Regions from separate parts of the Mesorhizobium sp. WSM4828 genome, predicted to be linked through region 1. Evidence: riboswitches for the same ligand, from Rfam matches in the RefSeq annotation. Region 1 holds a riboswitch; each other region holds the start of a gene.

What was found. Region 1 has a riboswitch for thiamine pyrophosphate ahead of thiC (phosphomethylpyrimidine synthase ThiC). Riboswitches for the same ligand answer to the same signal wherever they lie in the genome.
Region 2: it holds a riboswitch for thiamine pyrophosphate, as region 1 does, so the genes downstream of both, thiC (phosphomethylpyrimidine synthase ThiC) here and thiC (phosphomethylpyrimidine synthase ThiC) in region 1, are expected to answer to the same signal.
Region 3: it holds a riboswitch for thiamine pyrophosphate, as region 1 does, so the genes downstream of both, thiB (thiamine ABC transporter substrate binding subunit) here and thiC (phosphomethylpyrimidine synthase ThiC) in region 1, are expected to answer to the same signal.

What each region holds. Positions count from the first base shown of each region.
Region 1 is NZ_JBVVQK010000001.1:528,511-531,783, forward strand. Features, by position in the region: gene thiC (phosphomethylpyrimidine synthase ThiC) at 1-1,399, opposite strand, end outside; TPP riboswitch at 1,500-1,616, opposite strand; gene AC0L2X_RS02665 (Fic family protein) at 1,787-3,273, opposite strand, start outside.
Region 2 is NZ_JBVVQK010000015.1:32,926-36,198, forward strand. Features, by position in the region: gene thiC (phosphomethylpyrimidine synthase ThiC) at 1-1,557, opposite strand, end outside; TPP riboswitch at 1,661-1,777, opposite strand; gene AC0L2X_RS18185 (porin) at 2,021-3,181, opposite strand.
Region 3 is NZ_JBVVQK010000033.1:14,743-18,015, forward strand. Features, by position in the region: gene AC0L2X_RS27455 (ABC-F family ATP-binding cassette domain-containing protein) at 1-584, opposite strand, end outside; gene AC0L2X_RS27460 (thiamine diphosphokinase) at 586-1,230, opposite strand; TPP riboswitch at 1,349-1,463, shown strand; gene thiB (thiamine ABC transporter substrate binding subunit) at 1,507-2,520, shown strand; gene thiP (thiamine/thiamine pyrophosphate ABC transporter permease) at 2,778-3,273, shown strand, end outside.

The sequences.
Region 1 (3,273 bases):
AGAGCATGGCGGTGCCGAACCAGCCGATCATCGCCGCGCCGATGCCGGAGGTGATGTGATCGTAGCCCGGCGCAATGTCGGTCGTCAGCGGTCCAAGCGTATAGAACGGCGCCTCCCCGCAGACAGCGAGCTGCTTGTCCATGTTCTGCTTGATCTTGTGCATCGGCACGTGGCCAGGCCCCTCGATCATCACCTGGCAATCCTTCGCCCATGCGATCTGCGTCAGCTCGCCCAACGTTTCCAGCTCGGCGAATTGCGCCGCGTCGTTGGCATCGGCGATCGAGCCCGGACGGAGCCCGTCGCCGAGCGAAAAGGACACGTCATAGGCCCGGCAGATGTCGCAGATCTCCGCGAAACGCTCGTAAAGGAAGCTTTCCCGGTGATGGTGCAAGCACCATTTGGCCATGATCGAGCCGCCGCGCGAGACGATGCCCGTGACCCGGTCGACGGTCAGCGGGATGTAGTGCAACCGCACGCCGGCGTGGATGGTGAAATAGTCGACGCCCTGTTCGGCCTGTTCGATCAGCGTGTCGCGGTAGACCTCCCAGGTCAGGTCCTCGGCAATGCCGCCCACCTTCTCCAGCGCTTGGTAGAGCGGCACCGTGCCGATCGGCACCGGCGCATTGCGCACGATCCAGTCGCGGATGTTGTGGATGTTGCGGCCGGTCGACAGGTCCATCACCGTATCGGCGCCCCAGCGGATCGCCCACACCATCTTTTCCACCTCTTCGGCCATCGAGGAGGTGACCGCCGAATTGCCGATATTGGCGTTGATCTTCACCAGGAAATTGCGGCCGATGATCATCGGCTCGCTTTCGGGATGGTTGATGTTGGCGGGAATGATCGCGCGTCCGCGCGCCACCTCCTCGCGCACGAATTCCGGCGTGACGAAATCGGGGATCGCCGCGCCGAAGGCTTCGCCGTCGCGCTCGAGCTTGCCGCGCAGGATCTCGCGGCCGAGGTTCTCGCGGATGGCGACGAACTCCATTTCAGGCGTGATGATGCCGGCACGCGCATAGGCAAGCTGGGTCACGGCCTTGCCTGCCTTGGCCCTCAGGGGCCGGTTTCGGACTGGAAACTCCGGTGTCAGGCGTTCGCCCGTGACGAATCCATTGTCTTCCGGCCGGACATGGCGGCCCTCATAGGCCTCGACGTCACCGCGCGCCGTGATCCATTCGTGACGAAGCCGGGCAAGACCCTTCTCGATGCTGGTTTCGACAGTCTGGTCGGTATAGGGGCCGGACGGATCGTAGACGGTGACGGGCGGCTCGCCGGCCGTTGGATGGACGGAGATTTCGCGCATCGGCACCCTGATCTGCGGGTGGATGGCACCGGGTTTGTGGATTTTCCGCGAGGCGGGCAGCGGTCCCGTCGAGACGGCGGGAGTGAGGGCATTCATCTTGAGGCTCCTTTGCTCATGCATTGGAGACCCAGTTCTGTGACGGAAGGATGAGACGCTTCTGTCGACCTGCCGAAACAGGACCTCGGGCGTAAACTCCCGCAAAGCGCTTGCACCGTCCCTACGCCAGTATGAACTGGATCAGGTTCAACGGGTCACTGCGCCGCGAAAGCAAGCAGTATCTCAGCCCCTTGCCGGGACTCCCCTGGTGAATGCGTCAGGTTGGACGGGACGTCTCCGGTTTGTCAAGCGCGTTCTGGCCGCGGCTGATCGGCGGCTGGTCAGACCGTGCGGAAAAAATCGCGCATGTCTCGGCGACAAGTCAAGCGTGGGAGATGAAGACAGGGACAAGGAATCGCAAACTGTCGGACTAAAAATCGATCCGCCTCAATGGGAACCAAAGGTTTGCGCGTAGATCGCCTCGATTCTTCCTGCCTCGTCACTGGTCAGCGCGGAGAATTCCTTTTCGCGCTCGCGGTTCGACAGATGGCCACCATTCTGGTGAAGGAAACGGAAGAGCAGGGCGGCCAACCGCTCGGGCATGTCGATAAAGGCGTCCACCTGCTGCCGAAATTGGGCGTAGCGCTGCAGAAACGCGGTTTCCTCGGGAAGGTCCCGTTCGATCGTCCGCTGAACGCAGGCATAGAGGAATTCGGCGTGCGGGGTCGCATCGAAGAACCGGTAGAAATCACCGGTGTCATTCAGCACCCGGACGTTGAATTGCGGCGTCGGTTCCCATTCCACCCACGGCAGAAGGCGCTGCGAATAGCTCTCGAGCACGCCCCTGTACTCGTTGATCTGGTCCAGGATCGCGGCCGAGACGGGAAAGACCACTCCCGGCGGATTGAAGCCGCGCGTGGCAAGGACGTGGTGGATTAGGTAGCGGTGAATGCGGCCGTTTCCGTCCTCGAACGGGTGGATGTAGACAAAGCCGAAGGCGAGGATTGCGGCGGCTATGACCGCATCAAGGTTTTGCGCGGGGCCCTGATCGAAGGCCGCCATTCCATCGATTAGCCGCGGCAGGTCCTCGGGCCGAGCGCTGATGTGATCGGGCAGGGGCGTGCCGTTGTCTCGGTCATGCTCACCGACGAAACCTCCTTCTTTTCGGAAGCCAAGTCTTACGAAACGGGCGTCGCCAAGTACAATTTTTTGCAGACGTAGCAGCTCATCGCGATCGATCGGCCAGCGGCCGGCTTCGCCGATGGCGCGGCCCCAGCGCTGGATGCGATCTTGCGGCGGGCGCTCGCCCTCGATCGCATAGCTTGATCGCGAGTCTTTGAGCAAAAGAAAGGCGGCGGTCCGAGCAAGGAGGTCGCGCGGCACGTCCGCCACGATTGCCTCCGCGCGCCGCGGCAGTTCAAGGCCAATGAATTTTTCGAGAGTCTTGGTTCGGAACACCAGGGGGCAGAACTCAGGCGTGCCGGGGAGATTGTCCTTTATGCGGTAGCGCGAAGCGGTCTTCTCGGATCCGGGCCACTGCAGCTCGGGATCGACAACCGGAACGTATCGTCCGGCCGCCGCGTCCGGCAGATCGAGACGTGTGCCCGTCAGCCATTCAGATAGAAACCAGATGCGGCGGGCATAACTGCCTGTGGGGCTTTCACGGACGAGCGCCTCGATCGGTGCGGGACCGGTCACCTGGAACAGCCGTTTGAGGACGGCAAGGTCGAGCCCCTCGTACTTGAGCGCGAAGGTCAGATGGCCTTCGAGTGTTGGATGTGGGGCATGGCGGGGCGTCATGATCCGCCAGCCATCCCGTTCGGTAATGCGATGATGCTCGCCAGTGGCCGACAGGGTCCGGGGCAAGGGCACGGCGAGCTCGTAAGCTCCGATCAGGGCGCTGTACCCGGCCGGGGTCACCATCTCCGGAAGGC
Region 2 (3,273 bases), on a different contig from region 1:
CTCGAAGCGCGCGCGCGAAAGGGCATCATCCCTAACCTTTGCCGCCGGATGGCCCTTCGCCAGATCGGCGGCATGGGCGGCGATCTTGTAGGTGATCACACCAATCTTGACGTCGTTGCGATCGGGAAGGCCGAGATGCTCCTTGGGCGTGACATAGCAGAGCATGGCGGTGCCGAACCAGCCGATCATCGCAGCGCCGATGCCGGAGGTGATGTGGTCGTAGCCTGGCGCGATGTCGGTCGTCAGCGGCCCAAGCGTATAGAACGGCGCCTCGCCGCAGACGGCGAGCTGCTTGTCCATATTCTCCTTGATCTTGTGCATGGGGACATGGCCCGGACCCTCGATCATCACCTGGCAATCCTTCGCCCAGGCGATCTGCGTCAGCTCGCCGAGCGTTTCCAGCTCGGCGAATTGCGCCGCGTCATTGGCATCGGCGATCGAGCCGGGACGAAGACCGTCGCCGAGCGAGAAGGACACGTCATAGGCGCGACAGATGTCGCAAATTTCCGCGAAATGCTCGTAAAGGAAGCTTTCCCGGTGATGGTGCAAGCACCATTTGGCCATGATCGAGCCGCCGCGCGAGACGATGCCCGTGACCCGGTCGATGGTCAGCGGGATGTAGTGCAACCGCACGCCGGCGTGGATGGTGAAATAGTCGATGCCCTGTTCGGCCTGTTCGATCAGCGTGTCGCGGTAGACCTCCCAGGTCAGGTCCTCGGCAATGCCGCCGACCTTTTCGAGCGCCTGATAGAGCGGCACCGTGCCGATCGGGACCGGCGCATTGCGCACGATCCAGTCGCGGATGTTGTGGATGTTGCGGCCGGTCGACAGGTCCATCACCGTGTCGGCGCCCCAGCGGATCGCCCAGACCATCTTTTCGACCTCTTCGGCCATCGACGACGTGACGGCGGAGTTACCGATATTGGCATTGATCTTGACCAGGAAATTGCGGCCGATGATCATCGGCTCGCTCTCCGGGTGGTTAATGTTGGCGGGAATGATCGCCCGTCCGCGCGCCACCTCGTCGCGGACGAATTCCGGCGTGACGAAATCGGGAAGCGCCGCGCCAAAGGCTTCGCCATCGCGTTGCAGCTTGCCGCGGACGATCTCGCGGCCGAGGTTCTCGCGGATGGCGACGAACTCCATTTCGGGCGTGATGATGCCGGCGCGCGCATAGGCTAGCTGGGTCACCGCCTTGCCCGCCTTGGCCCTGAGCGGTCGGTTGCGAACGGGAAATTCCGGCGTCAGGCGCTCGCCCGCCGCAAATCCGTTGTCCTCCGGCCGGACGTGGCGGCCCTCATAGGCCTCGACGTCACCGCGCGCTGATATCCATTCGTGACGAAGCCGGGCAAGACCCTTTTTGATACTAATTTCGACGGTGGGGTCCGTATAGGGGCCAGACGGATCGTAAACGGTGACGGGCGGCTCACCGGCCGTCGGATGGACGGAGATTTCGCGCATCGGCACCTTGATCTGCGGGTGGATGGCACCGGGCTTGTGGATTTTCCGCGAGGCGGGCAGCGGTCCCGTCGAGACAGCGGGAGTGAGGGCATTCATCTTGAGGCTCCTTTGCTCATGCATTGGAGACCCAGTTCTGTGCCGGAAGGATGAAAAGACGCTTCTGTCGACCTGCCGAAACAGGACCTCGGGCGTAAACTCCCTCAAAGCGCTTGCACCGTCCCTACGCCAGTATGAACTGGATCAGGTTCAACGGGTCACTGCGCCGCGAAAGCCAGCAGTATCTCAGCCCCTTGCCGGGACTCCCCTGGTGAATGCGTCAGGTTGAACGGGCCGGCTCCGATTTGTCAAGCGCATTCGGGCCGAGGCGATGATCGGTAGCCGGTCAGACCATATGTCGGCGACAAACCAGGCGTTGGAGACGAAGACATGGATAAGGGGTCGCAAACGGTTGAACTAAAGATCGGTCCTTATGATGATTACGCCTTCAATCGGCACCGAAGGTTTGCGCGTAAATCGCCTTCGGGCGATCCGCTGGGGCGCCGACACCAGATGGAGTTGTTTAAAATGAGCTTTGGAATCGGAGTGTGCCGCCGAGGCTGTTCTTTTTGCCGACGTGAGTCCAGTTCACGCGGGAACGGTCGACCGCGCCTACGCCGAAGTTGCTGTAGTGGTCATAGTCGACTTCGGCTGTGACTGTGAAACCTGGAACGACCAAGTAGGCGACGTTTGCAGCCACACCAGAGTTCCTGAACTGATCACCCGAGACCTGAAGGTTGAACGAAGTTTTCTCGTTGAGTGTGTAAGTGGAGCCGGCCCAGAAAGCCCAGTTGCCGCTCCAAGTTTTGTAGAAGCCGCGACCGTGAGCGGCGACTGCATTGGTTGGGTCATCGTTGAGATTGCCAATGGAGCCATAGCCGAACATTCCGAATAGCGACAGGTCATCTGTGACATTGACATCGACGCGGACCTTGCCGGCCAAAGCATCGTAGTTGCTGTCACGGGCGATTACGCCGGTGATCGCGCCCCAGCCCTGCGTCTGTTTTACGCCGAAGACGACGTGCGGAACATGGCTGTCGATAGTACCGACTACACCCGACCCTTGTTCAAGTGAAACCAGAGCCGAAAAGCCATTGCCGGCATCGAAGTAATACTGGGCCACGTTGGTATCGAAGTCGCCGTACGGAACGAGTACGTTATTGAGGACGTTCCCGGCGTAGCCTGTAAACGTGTCGAAGGCCGACTCGTCCTTACCAACTCGGAGGCCACCAAGCTGGATCCAGGCGGAAGCCAACTTGACGCCGCTGTTGAAGCCATAGTTCTGAGGGCTGTCCGGACCCGGATGAGCGTTGCGGTTGCCGAAGTTCACGCGGTTTTCAGTATAGGTCTTCAGTGCACCGAGTTCGGTCTCCTGGCGCGTCCAAGTTTTGAACGTGAAACGCGCGTTGTTTCGCCAGGTGCCCTGAGCCTCGCCAGGGCTCCCATCGGTGGTTCTTGCCCCGTCATAGGATCGGACATCGCCGAGGCCGACGTCGTAACGGATGTAGCCGCCGATGCGCAGGCAGGTCTCGGTGTCGGGGATATGGAAGTAGCCCGAACCGTAGACGTCGCAGATCTTGACGTATTCGGTCGGGTCCGGCGCAGAGACTTGGTCCGCCGCGCGAGCGACGGAAACGGAGATCAGGGCCGCAACTGAGCCGAGAAGAAGGCTGCTTACGATCATTCCGGATCTCCATTCAAAGGTTAAAAGATAATCATCAAGATGAGTTCTCGTGAATGCTAAAAGTTCGTAATTGAACGTTTGAAACTTTTTGT
Region 3 (3,273 bases), on a different contig from region 1:
CGGGTCTGGCCGCGGTCGAGCCAGATTGTGGCGCGCGACACGCGCTCGAGAAAACGACGGTCATGCGAGATGACGACCAGTGCCGAGGAGGTGCGGGCAAGCTCCTCCTCCAGCCATTCGATAACCGAAAGGTCAAGATGATTGGTCGGCTCATCGAGGAGGAGAATGTCGGGCTCCGGCGCCATGACGCGGGCGAGGGCGGCGCGCCGCGCCTCGCCGCCGGAGAGGTCGTTCGGCCGCTCCTCGCCGGTCAGGCCGAGATGCTCCATCAGATAGGTGGCGCGGTAGGGATCGTCGGCGGGTCCGAGCCCTGCCTCGACATAGGCGCGGACGGTCGCAAAGCCGTCCATGTCGGGAATTTGCGGCAAGTAGCGCACGGTCGCCGAAGGCTGGCGGAAGACTTCGCCGTCCTGCGGTTCGATCAGCCCGGCGGCAATCTTGAGGAGCGTCGACTTGCCAGAGCCGTTGCGGCCGACCAGGGCGATCTTGTCGCCAGCTGAGGCCGTCAGGGCGGCACCGTCTAGCAGCGGCGTGCCGCCGAAGGTCAGCTTTATCCCGTCGAGATTGAGAAGTGGCGGCGCCATGTCAGCTTTCGGGTAGGGGAAAAGGATGCGCGAGCAGCAGCGCGCGGCCGCTGGCCAGCGCGATTTCCAGCCGGCCCCTGACCTCGTTGGAAATGGTCAGCGACGAGCCGAACGCGACCTCGACATGGTCGAGCGGCCATTTGGCACCGGTGACGCTCAGGCCGGCGAGATCGGAGAAGCCGAGCACCGAAAACAGCGTGCCGTCGGCATAGTCGAAGTCAGTCTTTCCCGGCAGCAAGGGAATGCCTTCCTGCGCGCCGCTGGTCAAAAGCACTTCCGTCCCGCCTTCCGCCAGCCGGACGCTCAGCGCCAGATGCAGGAAGATGTGGTCGGTGCGTTTGCCGCCGAAGGCGCCTGCGAGCACAAGGCTGGTCGCACCGCATTCGAGTGCGGCGGCGATAGCGAGTTCACCGTCGGTCTTGTCTTTTTCGGCGGGAAACACCTGCCGTGGCACGGCGGCCAGATCCTCCGGCAAATCGGCAGGCACCGAATCGAAATCGCCGATCCAGAGTTCCGGCCTGAGGCCCAGCATGCGCGCATGGCCGATGCCGGCATCCGCGGCGATGACGCGCGAGCCTTCGACCTGGCGGTCGAGCAGCGGCGTGCGGATGAGATCGCCGCCAAGCAGGATGGTGAATTTGCTCATATCTCGTGGCCCTTACCAGCCCTGCCCCGGAAACGGAAGATGAAACGGCAGAAGGCTGGGCTTTGGATGTCCGGCAAACTTCCGCTTGCGCAGCACTTCGGCCGGGCCTATGTGTCGCAACGCTCTAACGGGGTGCCGGACGCGATTTTCGCGGACCGGCTGAGAGGCAAGACTGCCAACCCGCTGAACCTGATCCGGTTTGTACCGGCGGAGGGATTAGACGTTTCGGACAGCCCGACGCCTCAATTCCTTTCAACGCGAACGAAGGAGGCGCCGATGCGCGGTTTTTTTCACTCTGTTGTCTCGATTATCCTGCTTGCGGCATCCGCGCTCGCCCTGCCAGGGCAGGCATCGGCACAGGATAAGCTGACCGTCTATACCTATGAAAGCTTCACCGCCGATTGGGGTCCGGGACCCGCTGTGACGAAGGCCTTCGAGGCCGAATGCAGCTGCGTCGTTGAATTCGTCTCGGTCGCCGACGGCGTAGCGCTGCTCAATCGTGTGAAGCTGGAAGGCGCCGCGACCAAGGCCGATATCGTGCTTGGCCTCGATACCAATTTGACCGCCGACGCCAAGGCAACCGGCCTGTTTTCGCCACACGGCGCCGTGTCGGGCGTCAGCGTCCCGGGAGCCTGGAGCGACGATATTTTCGTGCCGTTCGACTATGGCTATTTCGCCGTCGTCTACGATACCGAAAAACTGAAGAGCCCGCCGAAAAGCCTCAGGGAATTGGTCGAGGGCAATGCCGGCGACAAGATCGTCATCCAGGATCCGCGCACCTCTACGCCGGGCCTTGGCCTGCTGTTGTGGGTCAAGTCGGTCTATGGCGACAAGGCGCCCGAAGCCTGGGCCAAGCTCAAGGCGAAGGTGCTGACGGTGACGCCAGGCTGGAGCGAGGCCTACGGCCTGTTCACCAAGGGCGAGGTGCCGATGGTGCTGTCCTACACCACCTCGCCGGCCTACCACATGGTCGCCGAAAACACCGAGCGCTACCAGGCAGCGTCCTTCGAGGAGGGCGAATATCTGCAGATCGAGGTTGCGGGGATCACCACCAAGGGCGCGAAGAACCCGCTGGCGGAAAAGTTCATTGCCTTCATGACCGGACCGAAATTCCAGGATGTCATTCCCGAAACCAACTGGATGTTCCCGGCCGGCAAGACCGACAAGCCGCTCAATCCGGCGTTCGACAAGCTTGTCAAACCGACCAAGACCTTGCTGTTCAGCCCGGAGGAAGTCGCGGCCAACCGCAAGGCCTGGGTCGATGAGTGGCTTGCGGCGATGAGCAAGTAGTCGTGGCGAGCTGATCAAGGTGGTCACTCTACGGCGCCCCCCTCTGTCCTGCCGGACATCTCCCCCACGAGGGGGGAGATTGGCAGCTTCGGCGTCTCGCTCAGTCCTGCAACGTTGGAAATTGGCTAAGGCCGAAGTGACAGCCGATCTCCCCCCTCGTGGGGGAGATGTCCGGCAGGACAGAGGGGGGCGCGAAGGAACGCTGTCCTCGCTAAGAATCTCGAATCGGGCGGTGTAGCGTGCAACGCGCGTCATCAGTGGACTCCCGCGTCACTGCCGGTATCGTCGCGCTCGCAGCCATCGCGCTGCTGATCGGCGGGGCGTTCGCAGGTCTCATCCTGCAAGCCATGCGCGACCCGTCCGGCGCCGGCGCCGCTTTCGATTCCTATCTCTTGCGCGTCGCCCGTTTCACGCTCTGGCAGGCAGTCCTTTCGACCCTGCTCTCCGTTGCACCGGCGCTGTTCGTCGCGCGCGCCCTGTCGCGGCATCCACAGTTTCTCGGGCGAGGCTTTATCCTGCAGCTTTTCGCCCTGCCGCTGGCGCTGCCGGCCATTGTTGCCGCACTCGGTGTCCTGGCGCTCTACGGCCGTGCCGGGTATTTTGCCGGCACGCTGGGCGCGCTAGGCGGCCAGAGCTGGCCCGGCATCTACGGCCTGTCGGGCATCCTCGTTGCCCATGTCTTCTTCAACCTGCCGCTGGCAACGCGGCTGTTCCTGGAAGCATTGCAGACCGTGCCGGCCAACCAATGGCGGC